One region of the Paenibacillus sp. 2TAB26 genome, then DNA from elsewhere that is predicted to be linked to it. Evidence: riboswitches for the same ligand, from Rfam matches in the RefSeq annotation. Region 1 holds a riboswitch; each other region holds the start of a gene.
What was found. A riboswitch is a leader RNA that binds a small molecule or an ion and turns the genes downstream of it on or off. The one in region 1 is predicted to bind cyclic di-AMP.
Positions count from the first base shown of each region.

Region 2: another riboswitch for cyclic di-AMP. It lies ahead of AB4Z50_RS28920 (C40 family peptidase); the one in region 1 lies ahead of AB4Z50_RS05825 (TrkH family potassium uptake protein).
Region 3: another riboswitch for cyclic di-AMP. It lies ahead of AB4Z50_RS11985 (NAD-binding protein); the one in region 1 lies ahead of AB4Z50_RS05825 (TrkH family potassium uptake protein).

Region 1 is NZ_JBFRGC010000004.1:282,931-289,346, reverse strand. It holds gene AB4Z50_RS05840 (succinate dehydrogenase cytochrome b558 subunit) at 1-583, opposite strand, end outside; gene AB4Z50_RS05835 (LysR family transcriptional regulator) at 888-1,796, shown strand; gene AB4Z50_RS05830 (potassium channel family protein) at 1,898-2,560, opposite strand; gene AB4Z50_RS05825 (TrkH family potassium uptake protein) at 2,579-3,919, opposite strand; cyclic di-AMP (ydaO/yuaA leader) riboswitch at 4,010-4,214, opposite strand; gene AB4Z50_RS05820 (CPBP family intramembrane glutamic endopeptidase) at 4,460-6,088, shown strand; gene uvrC (excinuclease ABC subunit UvrC) at 6,054-6,416, opposite strand, start outside.
Region 2 is NZ_JBFRGC010000031.1:39,007-45,422, reverse strand. It holds gene AB4Z50_RS28930 (MFS transporter) at 1-149, shown strand, start outside; gene AB4Z50_RS28925 (FAD-binding domain-containing protein) at 248-1,591, opposite strand; gene AB4Z50_RS28920 (C40 family peptidase) at 1,750-2,226, opposite strand; cyclic di-AMP (ydaO/yuaA leader) riboswitch at 2,230-2,383, opposite strand; gene AB4Z50_RS28915 (hypothetical protein) at 2,616-2,765, opposite strand; gene AB4Z50_RS28910 (hypothetical protein) at 2,801-3,385, opposite strand; gene AB4Z50_RS28905 (hypothetical protein) at 3,551-4,366, opposite strand; gene AB4Z50_RS28900 (M1 family metallopeptidase) at 4,394-6,409, opposite strand.
Region 3 is NZ_JBFRGC010000009.1:153,633-160,048, forward strand. It holds gene AB4Z50_RS11960 (histidine kinase) at 1-153, opposite strand, end outside; gene kdpC (potassium-transporting ATPase subunit KdpC) at 158-766, opposite strand; partial or broken gene kdpB (potassium-transporting ATPase subunit KdpB) at 798-2,725, opposite strand; gene kdpA (potassium-transporting ATPase subunit KdpA) at 2,744-4,423, opposite strand; gene kdpF (K(+)-transporting ATPase subunit F) at 4,442-4,519, opposite strand; gene AB4Z50_RS11985 (NAD-binding protein) at 4,643-5,041, opposite strand; cyclic di-AMP (ydaO/yuaA leader) riboswitch at 5,160-5,330, opposite strand; cyclic di-AMP (ydaO/yuaA leader) riboswitch at 5,422-5,620, opposite strand; gene AB4Z50_RS11990 (hypothetical protein) at 6,060-6,416, shown strand, end outside.

The sequences.
Region 1 (6,416 bases):
CTGATACGACTACAAAAACGCCCATGCAAATATATGAAGAGATGCGTTGAGCTTTCGGGCCAATCGTAATGCCCCAGCTGATCAGAAACGCCCAAAGGCCGTTGCTGAAGTGGAAAACAGCTGCTAATACACCAATAACATAAAGTACGAAGTAAGTAGGGTTGCTCGCAATTTGATTCATCGTTGATCCCAGTTCCTCATGGTTGATGTGGCCGAGATAAACCTGAATCCGAGTTTGATATACGTGCCAGAAAACGAATACAAAAGTAATTACCCCAGTTACCCGTTGAGCGGTAAACGCCCAGTTCCGGCCGTACTTAAAACGTCCCGTATTCGTGTTCGATTGGTAAGCGACATACAAGCCGTAAATACCATGAAACAATAGCGGGAGGTAAATGCCGAAAATCTCGAGCAGCGGCAGCACGGGCATGCTGTTAATGAGAGTTACGCCTTTGTCAAAGCCTTCAGGCCCGCGTTCAAACGCCTGGTAGTTAGTCAGACCATGCACGACGATAAATCCGCCGAGTGGAATGATCCCGAGAAGCGAGTGAAGCTTGCGCGAGAAATACGAATTTCCTTTCATGTCATTCCTTCTCCTTTCAAAACTGTGAGTGCTAGCATGCTTTTTCTTAAAATATAAGAATGTATCGGTTTCCCCTTTATACATTGCTTATATTCCAGCGCAAACGAGGTGCTGTGCAGCCAATGGTTGTCATCAGCAGTTTACGCTTGGCAAATCATTCTACATTGTAACCCCAGCATGTATGTCCGTCAACAAAACTCGACACATATTAGCCACACTTCCCATCCTACTCCTTTTAAGCTTATAATGGAATTGCTTATTTTTTATAATTTCTTATAACAAAATGACATAAGGGGTTTCATTCATGAATGAAGAGATGCATGTCTTCACCGTTATTGTGGAACAGTCCAGTATGAACAAGGCTTCCGCCTTGCTAAACCTGTCTCAGCCTGCACTTTCTCGTAAAATTGCCAAGCTTGAGCAGGACCTGGGCTCTCCTTTGTTTCATCGCATCGGAAAGCGGCTGGAGCTTACTCGAATTGGGCAATTGACCTATGAATATGCTTTGGAGCTTCGCCAGCTTCATCGCAAATATTTGCAAACCGTCTCTGAGTTCACCTCAGCTGGACATACGACCCTTACTATTGGCGCAAGCTTGACGACGCTTCAAACGACTTTGCCCGATCTCATTCAAAGCTTAACTTCAACTCATCCGGAGATCGACATTAAAGCGATTACCGGCAAGACGCATGAAATCGTATCGCTCGTACGAGATCACAAAGCCGATATCGGCATTGTCGCCTCTAGTATTGAGGATTCAACGCTGCGGTGTATTCCGCTGTTTGAGGATCATCTATCGCTCGTGGTGCCTCGTAATCAGGTCATTACCGATAAAGGCACGCTGGGTATACAGGATGTGACCGGCATGCCGATGATCTTGTTCTCCAAAGGCACTTGGTACAGGTTGTTGACCGACGAGCTGTTTGACAAATATCATCTTCAGCCGGATGTGCGAATGGAAATTGATTCGTTTGAAGCTATACTTCGGCTGCTGCATACTTGCCGTGCTGCGACGCTCCTGCCTCAATCATATATGCGCAATCAACTGCTTGAAGACAATGATCTTACCGTCATTCCCATTCGAGAACTTGAAGATACAAAGCGTACCACCTCGCTCATTCATGCGGATTCGGCCGCCCTCAGCCCGTCCGTTCGTCTATGGATCAACGAGCTTGCAGCAGGCTTCCCCAGCAAAAAGGACAGCAGCTTTTAAAATAGCTGCTGTCCTTCAGCATTTCCAATATTACACTTCCAAATCCATTTCAGCCTAATCTGCTTTTTCTAATAATAAGCCTTTTCCACTACATAAAAAAATTAACGGATAACGGATGCTTCGAAGTCTTCTATTTGCTCATTTGTTCCTATAATAACCATGACATCACGAAGTGAAAGGACATCCGTTGCTGTCGGTGCGATGATGATGCCATTGGGCTTATTTATGGCTACGATGCTACATCCAAATCTAGCTCGCGGATTAAGATCATGCAATGACTTGCCATCCAAGCATTGCGGTACGGCAAGCTCGGCAATCGTATACTCTTTGGAAAGCTCGATATAATCTAATAGATTTGGGGATACAAGCTGATGCGCAACTCGAATACCCATATCGCGCTCAGGATAGACCACGCGGTCGACACCGATTTTCTCAAGCACCCGGCCATGTAGTTCAGTCAAAGCTTTCGCTACAACTTGCTTCACTTCCAAATCCTTAAGCAGTATGGTTGTCAAAATGCTGGATTGAATGTCATCGCCAATCGCGACAACTCCGCAATCAAAGTTTCTTACACCCAAGGAGCGCAGCGCTTCTTCATCCGTACAATCAGCTGATACAGCATAGGTTAGAATACCGCTCATGTCCTGAACGGCTTCTTCATCCTTATCTATTCCAAGCACCTCATGGCCAAGCTGGACGAGTTCGCGCCCTAAGCTCGAACCAAATCTCCCTAAGCCGATGATGACAAATTGTTTCTTTTTAATTCCCACTTGCAAAGTCTCCTATCCAATCGTAATTTTGCCTTCTGGATGCCGATAAAGCTCTTTCTCTGTACGAGGCCCAAGCGCGTATGCGAGCGTCAGGGGTCCAAGTCTTCCGGCAAACATGGTTAATGCAATGACTATTTTCCCAACAAGGCTCAGCTCTGGCGTAACACCAACGGATAATCCTACTGTTCCAAATGCTGATGTCGCTTCAAACAATAGCTTTATAAAAGCTTGATCCTCCGTCATCGACAAGATCATCGTTACAATAATGACAAGCGATAAAGAGATCAAAGTAATCGTGAGTGCTTTAAAAATTCTGTCTTTGCCTAATCTGTAACGGAAAAGAACGATGTCCTCTCGTCCTCTAATCATTGCAAATACAGCGCCGACCAGCGTTGCAAAGGTTGTTGTTTTGATGCCGCCGCCCGTCGAGCCGGGCGAGGCGCCAATAAACATTAATATAATGGTGAAAAACATCGTTGCTTGCCGGATAGCCGTATAATCAAGCGTATTGGCTCCTGCCGTCCGCGGCGTTACCGACTGGAAGAACGAGGACAAAATTTTCCCGCCCCAGTCCAGAGAGCCCAGTGTCTTCGAATTCGAGAATTCAAAAATAAATATGACGAGTGTCCCTACTGCAATAAGTGTTCCTGTCATAGATAGCACGACCTTGCTGTGCAGCGACAGCTTGCGGTTTTTGCGGAACTCCATCAGGTCCGACATAACGACAAAGCCAAGTCCGCCCGAAATGATCAGCATCATAGCTGCAATATTGACGACTGGATCAGAAACGTATAAGGTCAAGCTGCGATAGTTCCCAAAAATATCAAAACCAGCATTGTTAAACAATGAAACCGCATGAAAGGCTCCAAAATAAATCGCTTTGCCCAGCGGCATATCAAATGCAAACCTCGAAGCAAACAACGCAGCGCCAATAAGCTCTATTGTCAATGAATACACAATAACGCGTCTAATCAAACGCACGATGCCTTCCATGCTCGACTGGTTCATGGATTCCTGCAGCAAAAGCCGCTCACGCAGCGAAATCCTCTTGCGAAGTACGAGCGCTACCAGCGTTGCCATCGTCATAAATCCGAGTCCGCCAAGCTGGAACAGGCACATTAATATGATTTGACCCCATATAGAGAAATAAGTTCCAGTATCAACGACAACTAACCCTGTTACACAGGTTGCCGAAGTTGCCGTAAACAGCGCATCTATAAAAGGCAATCTCTCACCGCTTACCGATGCAAAAGGCATGGATAATAATAAGGCACCCAGCAATATAATAAGAGCGAATCCACTTACCAAAATACGCGGGGGTGACCACTTCAAAACATTCCAACTAACCTTCATCCATTTCCCTTCTTTTTGATTATGTCATATTGTCATTTATTGTTTTTAAGCATAAAAAAAAGCACTGGAAACTCAAGTGCTCGTGCGATGAGTCCTGTTCCAATACGCCTTCGAGGTTAGCTGACGGATTCGGGCCTGGACAGGCAGCCCTATTCAGCGGAAGAAGACGATGCTTCACCGCTAAAATTCACCCCATGCTATCTAATGTTGAACTGCTTTGCTTTCAGCAGGCTCATCCATTTAGACAACTTTATGGTTCCCCCGATTTCCTTAGGAAATTCGGCTATGCTATGCAATTAGTATGACGATAACGATTATAATCCCTAAGCACTCCTGATATAAAGGTGACGTTTATGACAAACAGGACGATATTAGCTCAAATTAGGGCAATGGGACGAACCAGCACATAGCTAGCTTGCTGGACATCGTTATTTCGCATTTTTTTGAAAACAAACGGTCATTTTCATTGGATAATTTAGGGATTCATATGTTAAGGTAATAAAATGAGCTATTTATTATGAAGACAGTTGAGGTGAAACTATGATTGATTCTATTAAACCCAATGAATGGAAACGATTTATATGGGCAGCAGTTGCTTGCTTTATTATTTATGGGGCCGTACAAATCGTTCCAATGATTACGGCCATCTCATCTGGCGAAATGAATACCAAGGTCATTACGAAATCAGCGGCGGAGGATAAGGCGTCTGCATTTGTTGAAAAAGAAACAGGCTTGAAGGTGAAATCGGCTAAAGCCGTACATCAAACCGATAAAATTATGAATGGCTACTTATCAAAATATGAGCTAGTCAAAGCATATACGGATAAATATGACCCCATGTTTCCTACAGATACATTTCAGGTTGATCTTAAATTCGTAGGCGGCGGCAGCGGATATATTTATCTGCATATGCATAGCGGGAAAGTCGTAGCTTGGAACTTGAAGCTTGAGGGGGAACAGCTATCAGATGCAGATAAAGCAAAAGAAGCTATTGCCTTCCTAACTGCAGGAAATTTCAGCGGTACTGAATTCATTGGCGGTCAAATATTGCCTAATGGTGATTGGCAGCCTCAGCCTCCTGCAGGTTATTCCATTAAAAATGCTCATCTTAACGTATTGGTTAACGCTCTTGTCGTGAATGACCGTACGATCATTACTAAATATAAACCGATATTCGAAGCACCATCCGATTACATAAACTATGTAGAGAAACAAGATAAAATAGCTGGATACCTTACCTCTATCGGTTATCTGTTCATGAGCTTCGTTTTATTCGTCTTAGCTATTATTTACTCCGTTTTGTATCGAAAACATACATCCTTTAAATACGGAATCGTATTAACGATCATTTATTTAATTACTTATACGATCATGAATTTAAACGTTCTGGATGGTATCCGGGCTACGCTCGGCGAGACGGATATGGCAGGCGCTACCGTATCGATCACTGCCATCGTAAGTGTTCTGCTAGCGATTCCAATGGCAGGTTCCATTTATGTATCCATTGTTGCCGGAGACGGCCTCTGGAAGGCGCAGGGCCGCGCTTTATGGCCGCGTTTTGGTCAAAGAGGGTATGGCGATTATGTTTGGCGCAGCGTCGGCTTGTCCTATTTATTCGCGATCATCTTATTCGCAATTCAATCGGTTATCTTTATCGCCTTAAAGCTGTCCATTGGCACTTGGGAAACATCAGATGCCTCACAATCCCCATACAATATGGGCATTCTTTGGCTGATGCCCGTGCTTGCTTGGGCTGCCGCAATTGGCGAAGAAGCCGTATTCCGCTTCTTCGGTATTGGACTATTTCGCAGGTGGTTTAAAAACACGTTTGCCGCAGCACTGCTGCCTACCTTCTTCTGGGCGCTCGGCCATGTGATGTATCCTTTTTATCCGTCTACGACGAGATTGTTTGAGCTGATGATTATCGGGCTGTTGTTCAGCTTTATCTTCGTCAGATACGGCTTCATTACAGCCATGTTCACCCATGCCATCTTCAACAGCGTTGCAGTTGGCCTATCCTTGCTCACTATTGGAACAGCACCGAACATAATCTCGGCTATTTTCTTCTCCGTGCTGCCGGTACTGATTGCATTTGTTCTAAAATATTTAAGTCACAAAAAAGAGAAGAAGCCGTCTATGACGACGACTCCTCCCCTAGGGCAGCTATAATTTGCGAAGCTAATTTATCACCAATAGATAGAGGCCGGAAGTCTTCGACTGAGGCCTCTTTTATTTTTTTGATCGAGCCAAAATGCTTGAGCAGCAGCTTGCGTCGTTTCTCGCCAATGCCCGGAATCGAATCAAGCTTCGACTCCACCATGGACTTGGCGCGCTGCTCGCGGTGGAATGTAATCGCAAAGCGATGCACCTCATCTTGAATGCGCTGCAGCAAATAAAACTCCTGGCTGTCCCTTGGCAAAGGAACAATCTCCGCAGGATCTCCAGTCATAAGCTGTGCTGTCTTATGCTTCGCATCCTTCACAAGACCACAAACTGG
Region 2 (6,416 bases), on a different contig from region 1:
CACGAGTGACTGGCTGGATAATGGATCAGTACAACGTAGAGTCAACGTTATGGTATATAAGCAGCTTGGTTATACTGATGCTGCTTCTGCTAGCGGCGATGCTCCTGCTCGGAAGAAAACAAGTTCACAGCGTAAGATCCAAGGCTTAAATGGACTGCAAATTATAAAAAAAACCTCCACATTCGCTGTTTCAAAGCGGGTGTGGAGGTTTATTTATTATTAAACGTGTTATTCTAAATGCTTTCAGCTATTTAAGAATGGTTTTGTATACCTCTATGGCGCGCGCGCGTGATGCTTTCAAGTCGACGATGGCACCGCTTTGCGGCTGATGAATCTCTTTGTCTGTCAGATGATTCAAATGAGGCAGCCAGCGCCTAATATAGCTGCCACTAGGATCATGCGTCTGCGACTGAGTTGCGGGATTCATGATGCGGAAGTAAGGCGCTGCGTCATACCCGAGTGAAGAGCACCACAGCCAGCCGCCGCGATTAAGCGTGTTGTCATAATCGCTTAAGTGAAGGCGGAAATATTGTTCTCCAAGCGTGAAGGGGCATAGCAGATTTTTAGTTAAAAACATGGCTGTTACCATTCGCAAGCGGTTGGGCAGCTCACCTGTACGATTGAGCTGCGTCATGGCCGCATCAATGATTGGAATGCCAGTGGCGGCTGCAGCCCATGCTTCTAGATGAGCATCTGAGAGCTTGGACATATCAGCGAGCTGCTCGTAACGAAAGAAATCATCATGATACATCGCTTGATATAAATAAAAATCACGCCATGCCAGCTGCCGTATCCATGATTCAGACCCCGGAAGCCCTTGGGTCATTTCGTAGGCTTGGCGAGCGGAGATGGCGCCCGTATTAAGGAAACGTGCGAGCTGGCTTGTATGATCATCGGCATAAGCGTCCCTGATCTCGGAATAAGAGGCAAGGCGTTCTCGTACGAACCGTTCCAGCTTGGATAATCCTTTGGATGATCCTTGTACGTTCGTGCCGCCTAGGGCGCACGAAATGGATTCAGGCAAAGCGAAAGACTGCGCAACCTTGGCATTGATTTCGCTTAAGGTAGCAAGCTCATGAATCGTCGTTTCACTCATTGGGCTATAGCACTCCAGCATAAAGCTGCTCCACTTGCGATAAAAGGGTGTGAAAACCTTGTATGGCTCCACTTTTTGAGCAAATGCCGGGAAAGCATCTAGATCAGCAAGAGGTGAATCGGCAATAGACATCCATCGGCGGCCAAGGCTGCGTGTGGTCAGCCCAAGCTGCTCATCTCGCTGCCTTGAGTAAGGCGTATAGTCTGTATGAACAATAACCTCATCAATAGGATGCGCATGCAGCAGTGCTTCGGTGATCGCAGCAGGATTACCATAAAGCACATGCAGCTCCTTCCCTGCATTAGAATAGCTGTGCAGAAGCGAGGCGGCTTGCGCCATGAAATTTCGGCCGCTATGACTAGTTAAACGGCCATCTCCTGTAATAACGGGATCTATGATTAGCAAATGAATGCCTTGTTTCTCTTTTTTCTTCAAATAATCAAAAGCGCGCAAATCTGCAATACGCAAATCCTTGCGGTGAATAAACAAATACATCAGTGATAGCTCCTTCCATAAGCGCAACATTGAACGGCCGCATTCCAGCTGGAATGAAACAGCAAAGCCGCAAGTCATTTGTCGTCAGAGGACAAAAAACTGCGGCTTTGCTAGATGAGTCTACCCGTTCAACCCTCAAGAAGAGGGATTAGGCTGCTCTATTTTACGTCAACGTTGGCTTGGTATGAATCAGCATCCATGATACGACGAGCAGTTACATATCGTCCCTCATAGTACTCGGAGTTAAGTTTGTCAGTTACAACGCCTCTGCTCGAGGATGAATGTACAAACTTGCCATCTCCAATGTAAATGCCAACATGGGATATGGCGCTATTATTGCCGCCAACTGTGTCGAAGAACACAAGATCTCCCGCAATGAGGTCAGCCTTAGCGACCTTTGTACCTTCTTTTGCTTGCGAACCAGAAGTACGTGAAAGCTCAATGCCCATTTTCTCGAACACATAGCTCGTGAAGCCGGAGCAATCAAAACCTTTCGACGACGTTCCGCCGCTTTTGTACGGAGTGCCAATAAGATCATTAACAATTCCGTTCAATTTTGAGTCAGCGAAAGCGCTTCCCGCTTGAAAAGCGAGCACGAGAACGAGACCCAGGATTAATGCGGTAATCTTCTTCAATTGTGAAACTCCTTCCAATGCCGACGAGGTTAGCTGTGGGGTTCGGTTGAAGGCTCCCTATGATTCCTCGGGCGTTTGAAAAAAACTCAAACGTCGGAATCAATTCACCCAAAGTGGTTCCCCCGTATCCCAATAGGGAATTAGGCAGTTTTTTTATTGCTTTGAGAAATATTCGATTATTTTCAATGATCTCCTGCCTTTAGTGGCAATTTCTAATAATTCTCATGTAACCTTTTGACAATTTGCTTCGTTAAACCGTTCTTTCTGTAATATAAACACGCCATAGTAGTGCTTTCTAACTAAATACATGGAGTCAATTTCATTAATTATGTGGATGTTGTGTAAAATATACCGATTTGTCCTTTAGGCGCTATATCGCAAGGACTAGCTTAAAGTGCCGTAAACGGCGGTATTTCACCATTTTGCTCCTCATAAATTAGAAAAATCTCATCTATATCACTCGTGAATAAGCGTAGATTCAGACAGCCTAGCTGCTGCTCCAGATAGAGCGGCAGAAATAGACAAAGGGGGCTGTTCATGAGAACAGCCCCCTTTGGGCAATCGAAAAAAAGATTTATTTTGCAGTAACGATTTTTTCAGAAATGAGCTGTGGATCGTTGTTTTTTTGCTGCATCCAAAACTGTACCTTGTATTTTCCGGCATTTTTGAAATCGTAGGAAACGAGCTTGGAGCTGAACCAAAAGGTGTCTTTTTCGACGAACTCTTTAAAATCATCATCATCCTGGCTGCGGCTGTCGATTGTCGTTTCCTTATCATTAGGATCAACGATGGTCACTTTGAACTCTGAAATCGCCATATTCAAATTATCGATTTGTGCTTGCACTAAAAATTTCTGAACACTGCCTTTATCAACCTGTCCGAACATAGCTCGCTTCTCGTTCATTAGAAACATATGCACATTGGGCTTCTGAATAATGAGCTTCTTATCATTGCTCTTCCATTGGACGAAGGCTTGAAGGCTGTCACTTAAAGAACGAATGCTAATATAAACCTTATCATCCACAACGACAGCATCGTCAGTGGATTGCTTATTATTATAAAGGAGCGTTACCTTTTGAAATAGTTTGTCTGCTGCAACCAATGAACCGCCCGATAAGAGCAATACCATGGATATAATAACTAGTTTTTTACGCATCATTTGTGAATATCCCCCATTTTTGATTTTCTTTCAGTTATTTATACAGAACTGCCATCATTTAGTTGCGGTTAGTTGTAAAAAAAACCTCCACACCACAGCAAAGCGTGGAATGAAGGTTTATTTTTGCTTCAGCATCTAGAGGACGCTGAAGGCTTTTTTGGTTTGCTACATTCTTTTCGTTTCCAAAAAGTCATATTGCGCGGCAATCGTCCAAACCTTCATCAGTGTTTGAATGAGATAATAGCCTTGATGCAGGATGAGTGCAATCAGCCCGGCCCACAGCATGGAGAGACTTGTCACCACAAGCCCAGCAGCCGCTCCAATCCCCCACATGATGAGCGACACAGCTGCATAGGTGAGGAAATTTCGGAGAGCGTGCCATAAGGAACGGAATATGCTTCCTCCTGATGCAGCGCTGAATTGCATGGCTAGAAACAGCAGATGCAGTACTGTGCCCCATAGGAGCCATAGAAGGGCGCTAGGCAGCACCGTTTGCAGCAGCTCTGGAATAGAGCCGCTCTCTAGAAGCGCATCCAGTGAGCGCGGCAGCACATACCAAGCAGGAGCCACAGATAAAATAACCTCGATCCAGTAAAGCAGAACTACAGGCTTCCAAGCTTTGCGAATACCTTCTAGAAATCGTGTCCCTCCATTCGATCTGGACTGATTTAACGAATAGAATAGACCGGCATTGAATAAGGGAGTGATCAGCATTCGGGCAACAAGGAGACCGCCCAGCGTCCAGACGTAAGGATTAATGAGATCGGTCTTGAACAGCTGGAATTGTGCTTCGGTCATGAATAGCTGAACGGCTGCTTCTGAAGGAGCGGAGCTTGGATATCGACGCAGCAGCGGAGCTACGACCGAATCAATGAAGCGGTAAAGGAAGAACCCCCAGATCAGCTGATAAAGAAATAATAAAACAACAATGTAAAAATGTTTTACCGCTAACCGCCAGCCTTGCTTCAAATGTATTTTCATCGTTTATCGCTCCTTGAACGCAATTACTTACCAGCTCAGCGACCCGAGCAGTCCTTCAATTAGTTGGACAACGCCGAGGCTCCATCTTGTGCGTTTATCCTCTGGCAGCTGAGCCTGCATGTAGTTGTTAATGAGCTTATTATCAAGCACATTGCTGTTGTTTGGGTCAACGACTGCCCATTCAAGCGGAGCGGAATGCAGCTGTTTATATTGCATATGGGATTCCTGAGTATCCCAAAGCTTTGTTATTTTGGTGCCGTCAGTAAACTTCATCAACACTTTAATCTCGCCATTGCTGCCGCCGTTTTTCTTAACGAGTACAACAGATTCATACATCTCAGCACCATCTTGGGTGACTGGGCGTACATGAATCGATTCGATCGAAAAGTCGGCCATTTTGTTGCCGTAGACATATTGGCTGAAATAATCATTCCATTTCGTTTTTGTTACCTGTTCGACAACACGCTGGAAGTCTGCTGTCGATGGATGCTTGAACTTATACTTTTGGAAATAGGTTCGCAATATTTTTTGCATCGTTCTGGAGCCGACCTGATTCTCGATACCAATGAGCACCAGCTTTGCCCTCAGATATACATTCTCGGCATATTGCGAGTGGCTGGCGTATGACCAAGATTGCTGCTTGAGCGGTGCAGGGTTGGTCATATAGCTCGCTTCCATGCGCAAATTCGGCTCCAAGCCGTATGCCGTCTCCATTACTTTATCCTCGGCATAGGACGTAAACCCCTCGTCCAGCCATGCCTCCTCGAATTCATTAGAGGCGACCATTCCGTACCAATATTGATGGCCAATCTCATGAACGACCGTACGTTCAAGATCGTAGCCTGGGTTATCATTTTCTGCAGCGAAAGCGGTAATGAGTGTTGGATACTCCATGCCGCCAGCTCCGTTCGCTCCTTTGGGCGGAACGACGATCGACAGCGTACTGTAAGGATATTCACCATACCACTTGGCGTAGCTTGAGAGTGCGGACTTGGCTGCATGCATGTAGCGATCCTTAAGGTCAGCATGCGCAGGATCAAGATACAGCTTAATGCGTACACCGGGAATGCCGGTATCTGAATAAGCAGTCTCTTCATAAACGAAGTCCGGTGAGGCCGACCAAGCAAAATCATGAATATCATCAGCATAAAACTGGTAAATCTTTGTTGCTTCCTTGATCTCGATAGGCTTTGTTTGGAAGCCCGTTGCAGCGACGGTGTAGTTCTCAGGCACATTAATCCGAACGCTGTATATGCCGAAGTCGCTGTAGAACTCAGAATTGCCATGATACTGATGGACATTCCAGCCCTCAGCTGTACGTCCGCGCATGCCGGCTGTCTCATATACAGCGAGCTTTGGAAACCACTGCCCAGCCATCACGAAGTTGCCGGAATAGCCCATTCTTGCGAATACCTCTGGGAGCTTCACCTCGTAGCTCATTCGCAGCGTTACGGAGGTGCCGGGAGCGATAGGCTCCGGCAAGCGGATTTTGGCCAAAGTAAAATCATTGGCATTGCCATCGTCAGGTTGTACATATTGAAGACGTGGCAGAAGGCTCTCACCGTTCAGCGTTTCTAGCGTAAGCAGGTTCATATAGCCTTGGCTATTGGTTGTTGCTTTGTCCTGGCGCAGCTTGCCGCCGGATTCTTTCATAAACGTGGTTTTGCCCGATTGAAAGGCGTTCGGGTACAGATGGAAATAGAGCTCGGACACTGTTTTTTTGCCAGGGTTAGTCCAAGTTACGGTTTGCTCACCGTTCAGCTGCTTTGCATCATTCGTTAAATGCACGTTGATATGGTACTCAACGACACGTTTGCTCAGCTCTTGCGGTTTAGGTGTGATGACCGTATTCGGCTCCTGCACGGCAGGCGGCTTGACCGACTTTTGAGCAGGCGCTAGTGCTTGCTTGGCGTTAGCGGCGGGGGCGAAAGCATAAGTATATTGGGATTGCCAAGCAGTCCCGAAGTCATGCTGCATCGATATGCCGAGCAGCGCGACTGCGAGTATTACGAGTAAAATTCGTTTGAAATAGCGTGGAGTCATTGAACGT
Region 3 (6,416 bases), on a different contig from region 1:
GCCATCTCGCTTCAGCTCTGTTCCTTCTCGCAGCATATGATACGTTTTGCCTGAACCGCTTACCGCTCCAATGAGTATTTTCAGACGTCCTTGATGCAGCTTTGCGATGGAGAGCAGCAGCTCCTCTGGCGTTTTCTTTTTCAGCGGAGCCATATGGCTATTCCCCCAACATTTTTGACAATGCGATATTCAGCTTCAACACATTAACCCGTTCGTCACCGAAAACGCCTAAATCGCGGCCTTCCGTATTTGCTTTAACCAATTGCTCAAGCTCTGCTGGCGACACGCCGGTCAGCTTGCTGATTCTTGCGATCTGTACATCAGCCGACTGTGGCGTAATATGCGGATCAAGGCCTGAGCCCGAGTTCGTAATTAAAGCGATCGGCAGCTGGGAAACCGGTACATCTGGATTTTGTGCCTTCCAAGCCTCAATGGAAGCTTTGGTCCTTTCGATTAGAGCTGGATTGGATGGTCCAAAATTGTTCGATCCAGAACCGGCAGCATTATAGTCAATGCTTGATACACGTCCTTGAAACCATTTCGGATCAACAAAGCTTTGGCCGATCAGCTCTGAACCAACCACTTGGCCAGAGCTATCCTTTATAAGGCTTCCATTCGCTTGCTTAGGGAACAGCAGCTGAGCTGCTCCCGTGCTTGCAAGAGGGTAAATAATGCCGCAAATAATCATAAATATGATGCTGATTCGCAAAGGTATCATTAACGATGACAACTGGAATCGTGATGCGTTTTTCGCTTGTTCATTCATATAGGTAAGCCTTCTTTCGTGTATGGTTATATTAAATCCATAAATGCACTGCAAAGTCGATGAGTTTAATGCCAACGAACGGAACAATGACACCGCCCAGACCATAAATGAATACGTTGCGGCTAAGCAATTTGGCTCCGTTCATCGGTTTGTACGCTACGCCTTTAATGGCAAGCGGGATAAGCAGCGGAATAATAATGGCGTTAAAAATAAGCGCCGACAGTATAGCAGACAATGGAGAACCTAAATTCATAATATTTAGAACGCCCATCTCTGGAATGGCAAGCATGAACATCGCTGGAATGATTGCAAAATATTTGGCGATATCATTAGCGATACTAAAAGTCGTCAATGCCCCTCTTGTCATAAGCAGCTGCTTGCCGATAGCAATGACTTCAATAATTTTGGAAGGGTCCGAATCCAAGTCAACCATATTGGCAGCTTCTTTTGCAGCAATCGTCCCGCTGTTCATAGCAAGACCCACATCCGCTTGGGCAAGTGCAGGAGCATCGTTTGTACCGTCACCAGTCATCGCAACCATTTTTCCTTCGGCTTGTTCACGGCGTATAACCGCTATTTTATCTTCCGGCCTGCTCTCCGCAATAAAATCGTCGACTCCCGCTTCATGTGCGATGGTTGCTGCAGTAAGCGGATTGTCTCCCGTACACATAATCGTTTTGATGCCCATTTCACGCAGCTGATCGAATCTTTCCTTCATTCCTGGCTTAACGGTATCCTTCAAATAAATAACACCAAAGATTTGATTATCAACAGCTACTGCGAGCGGTGTACCGCCTAATGTAGCAATCGTATTCGAAATATTTTCTAAATCGGTTGGTATGGTCCCCCCCTGTGAAGCTACCCACTTCCGAACCGCATCGACAGAGCCCTTCCGAACTCGGCGGCCGTTTGCCAGATCAATGCCGCTCATTCGCGTCTCTGCTTTGAATTCAATAAATTCGCCGCCTTCCGCAAGTGAAGCATCATAGCTTAAGCCCTGCTTCTTCATCCATTCAAGCACAGAACGGCCTTCAGGCGTTTCATCCTTAATCGAGCTAATAGCCGCCCAACCCGATAAAGTTTGAAGATTGCTGCCTCCGACAGGCACAAGCTCGCTTGCCATCCGGTTGCCGAATGTGATCGTTCCTGTTTTATCCAAAATCATCGTATTAATGTCGCCTGCTGCTTCAACAGCCTTACCTGACATAGCCAGTACATTAAACTGAGTTACTCTATCCATCCCAGCAATGCCGATTGCTGATAATAGTCCGCCGATGGTCGTCGGAATCAAACATACAAGCAGCGCAATTAATACTGGAATTTCTAAGTGGATATCCAAATAGTTAGCGATTGGTGCCAACGTAACAACTACAATTAAGAAAATAATCGTTAAGCTAGTCAAAAGTGTATTGAGCGCAATTTCATTAGGCGTCTTCTGACGTTTCGCTCCTTCAACAAGGGCAATCATCCGATCGATGAATGACTCCCCGGGGTCACTCGTCATGCGCACTTTAATTTTGTCACTCACAACCCTTGTACCGCCTGTAACCGAGCTGAAATCTCCTCCAGCTTCTTTAATAACTGGCGCCGATTCACCTGTAATCGCTGATTCATCTACGGAAGCCAGCCCTTCAATGACCTCGCCATCACCAGGAATCATCTCACCTTGGGAGACGATGAAAATATCGCCTTTGCGGAGCTCCGTTGATGATACGACTACAATAGAGCTGCCGACGAACTTATTGGCGCTCATTTCCTGCTTAGATTTTTTGAGCGAATTGGCCTGTGCCTTGCATTTGGAAAAATAGTCATCAGCAGAACGATAACCGTCCCTACCTCGACAACAAACATAACGGGATTTTTCATCATCGTAACTGGATTTAATTTCACAAAGCTATCGACAACGGCATGTTTAACCGCGTCTCCCGACAGCAAATTATTCTTCTTATTTTTATTCATTATCGTTCACCTCATCCGTTAGCGGAGTGTCAAATATTCTGCAACCGGCCCAAGCACGATGACCGGCAAGAAGGTTAATGCACCAATTAAAAGAACAGTACCAATTAGTAATATAGTGAAAAGTCCATTATCTGTACGGAACGTCCCGATTGTTTCTGGAACAGGCTGCTTGCGAACAAGAGATCCTGCAACCGCAAGCATCGCAATCACCGAAATATAGCGGCCGGTCAGCATGACAAGTCCAGTGCTAATATTCCAGAAAGGCGTATTATCGCCTAATCCCTCAAAGCCGGAGCCATTATTCGCAGCCGATGACGTATATTCGTAAAGCACCTGGCTAATGCCGTGAAACCCTGGATTCGTTATCGCCCCGTGACCCAAATCCGTCATAAAAGCGATGGCTGTGGGCACTAATATAATGAAGGGATGAACTAGAATCGCTATCGCTATCAGTTTCATTTCTCGCGGCTCTACTTTTCGTCCCAGAAACTCTGGCGTTCGGCCGACCATCAGCCCGCATATAAACACAGCTAGTATGGCGTACATGAGCATATTGATAAGCCCTACTCCCTTGCCTCCAAAGACGACATTAAGCATCATTTCAGCAAGCGGAACCAAGCCGCCAAGCGGTGTAAGCGTGTCATGCATATTGTTGACGGTACCCGTTGTCGCAGCAGCTGTTACCGTTGTGAACAGTGCCGATTGCGCGATACCGAACCTTACTTCCTTGCCTTCCATGCTTCCTTGAGTCGCGTCGATTCCTAGTGCGCTCATTGCAGGATTGCCTGTTTTCTCCGATGTGTAAGCAAGGCTTAGAAACACAAGAAACAGACACATCATGGCGGAGAATACAACCCAGCCCTGCTTTTTGTTTTTAGCAAAAAGCCCAAATGCATAAGGCAGTGAAGCCGGCAGCGCCCACATCGACAAGATTTGAATCACATTCGTTAATGGATTTGGGTTTTCAAATGGATGAGCCGAGTTCACTCCAAAAAAACCGCCGCCGTTTGTGCCCAAATGTTTGATGGATTCAAGCGAAGCTACAGGACCGATTGCAATTTGCTGCATGGCTCCCTCAAGCGTTTTAATTGTAAATGTTGGATCAAGTGTTTGCGGCACCTGAAGAGCGACAAGCACTAGCGTGATAATAAAGGAAATCGGAAGAAAAATTCTTGTGTGTGCTTTTACAAAATCCTCGAAAAAGTTGCCGATCGTCGTTCCTTTACTCGTAATCCCACGAACAAACGCGATGGCAACCGAGAAGCCCGTCGCCGCTGACGTGAACATCATCATCATGATGACCGCCATTTGGGAGAAATAAGATAAGGCACTTTCCCCGCTGTAATGCTGAAGATTCGTATTGGTAATAAAGCTGATGACTGTATTGAAAGTCAGTGTAGGCTCCATGGCTGCCATGCCATTTGGATTAAACGGCAGTGCATTTTGGAACCGCAATATCAAATAGCTGAAAGCAACTAAAATTAAATTGGTTGCAACAAAGCTGAGTGCGTATATCTTCCAACTCATGCCCTCTCTTTTTTTGAGACCAATAAGCTTAAATATAAATCGCTCCGTCCCTCCGAATACTTTGTCTAACCGATTGTGTTCATTTGAGAACACATGATAGACGTAAGTACCAAGCGGCTTAACTAACAATACAAGAACGGCAATGACGATAAGCAATTGTAAAATATCCATCTTGTAAATCCCCCTCTATTAAAACTTCTCCGGATGAATTAAAGCATAAATCAGATAAACGAAAACAAATACAGCCGCTATCGCTATGACAGTCATTAGCCTTCGCCCCCTGTTTTCTCAATAACACTGGAGCACCAAGTTAAAAATCCGTAAAATAAACCGAAGCTAGCTAACAACGCCCCGAACATATAAAAATCCTGCATGTAAACCCCTCCTGCATTATTTGTTGCTTAATAGAAAACCGACTTCACCGGTATGAGAGAATACGATATGATCCGCTCCAAGCCCCTTGTAAATAGCCCTTGGATTCCACTGCTGTGTGATGACGTAAATGGACTTTGAGGTCCAAGCTCTACAGCACTGTACAAAGCGGCAGCTAAGCGCCAAGCTGCTCTCGAATATAAATACCTCGCTAATGTTCATCGAAGGAACATTCCAGCTTTGACGATCATTCGTATTGATGTACAAAACATTGCTGATGCCCTGCTTGCGAAGCTGTTTTTCTTCCTGTTTACTATTTGTCAAAACGATAAATTTTAATTGATGAAACTGCAAAGTTCGTATAAATGATTGGCCAGCCTCGTTTAAACCAGCAACAATAATATGCTCTTCCTGCAACCGAATTCTCCTCCATATGGTAAAAAAGGCAACAAAAAAGAAGCCTTGGGATAAGAGGAACTTTTCCCGCGGCTTCTTTGCCCGCAGCAGAATAAGCCGCGGGAAGCACGATGGCTGTTGCCTCTCTCGAGTACACTTACGAGGTTAGCTGTCGGATTCGGGCCTTGAGAGTTGCCCTACGCTTGATCATTTTCAAGCGATTCACCCCATGAAGCGAAGTCGTGATTACACACGAATCGTTCGTTGGTTCCCCCGTTCCTGCTGCTGCAGGACTCAGCGTTTTCTTACATTTTGTAGCAAATTAAGCTTTTTTGGGCACAAAAAACCACAGAGGTCTATGACACTCTGCGGTCGAAGTTAATCGATCACAAGCTTCATCATTCCTCTCTCGGTCCACGCTTACGAGGTTAGCTGTCGGATTCGGGCGGTGAGAGTCGCCCTACTTTGACCGGTATCCATGGCACCTGTCAAAGATTCACCCCTGCTCTGCGTTTGTTCGACTCTCACATCGAACAGGCGCATCGCGTCATTATTGGTTCCCCCGCTTCCGCTTTCACGGAAACTCAGCGATCAGTAAATCGAAACTTATTTATAAATCCTGTATCGAATATTACTCCTCGCTATAAATACTGTAAAGGCAGTCTGCTACCTAATTTAGCCAGTTTCAGCCTTGCAGAGCGATTCGCAACGCTTACATTCATTTCGATCTCTCGATATCTCACTATTTCTCAGTTTTACTCTTGTTTTCAAAAATAGTGTTCAATCCCTTTCCAACGATTTTATGCGTGAATAATCAGATTTCTCTATAATCGAGAATGGAAGAGAATAAACGAGTATTTCGAAGAATAAATATCTTTTTACTGCCATAACGAATGGATTTCTTTTAATATGGCATATGGCTGCCTTTTCACGATATACCACAGTTTTACAATATTGCATTTCGGGTTTACCATAGACGGCAAGCCAATATGGCTGAGTATTATCGGTGAATTATTCAAATCGAGGAGAGATCTCATTGATGTCTACACCAGTTGAAGTACCCTTGCCAAGCTTGGAAAATCATCCTGCTGCCTTGTTTGAAATTAAAAGAATTCAAATGTTTGTGCTGCCGGCTTCCATGCTTGAATCGAATGGTTACCGTGTTTGCCTAAGGCTCTCCACTGCTAATGGTCATGGCTGGAGTGAGCTGTTTATTAAAAAATCCGAGAAGCCTTGCGATTGGATCAGATGGAGCAGTATGCTGCTAAGGTTCATCGGCACACTTCCTCTTGCGTCTCCTTTTGTTTTTCAAACAGATCCAATGATGAAGGACGAGCGTATATTTCATTTGTTTGCAGCCGCTGCTTTGCATATAGAATCCAATCATTACACTTTT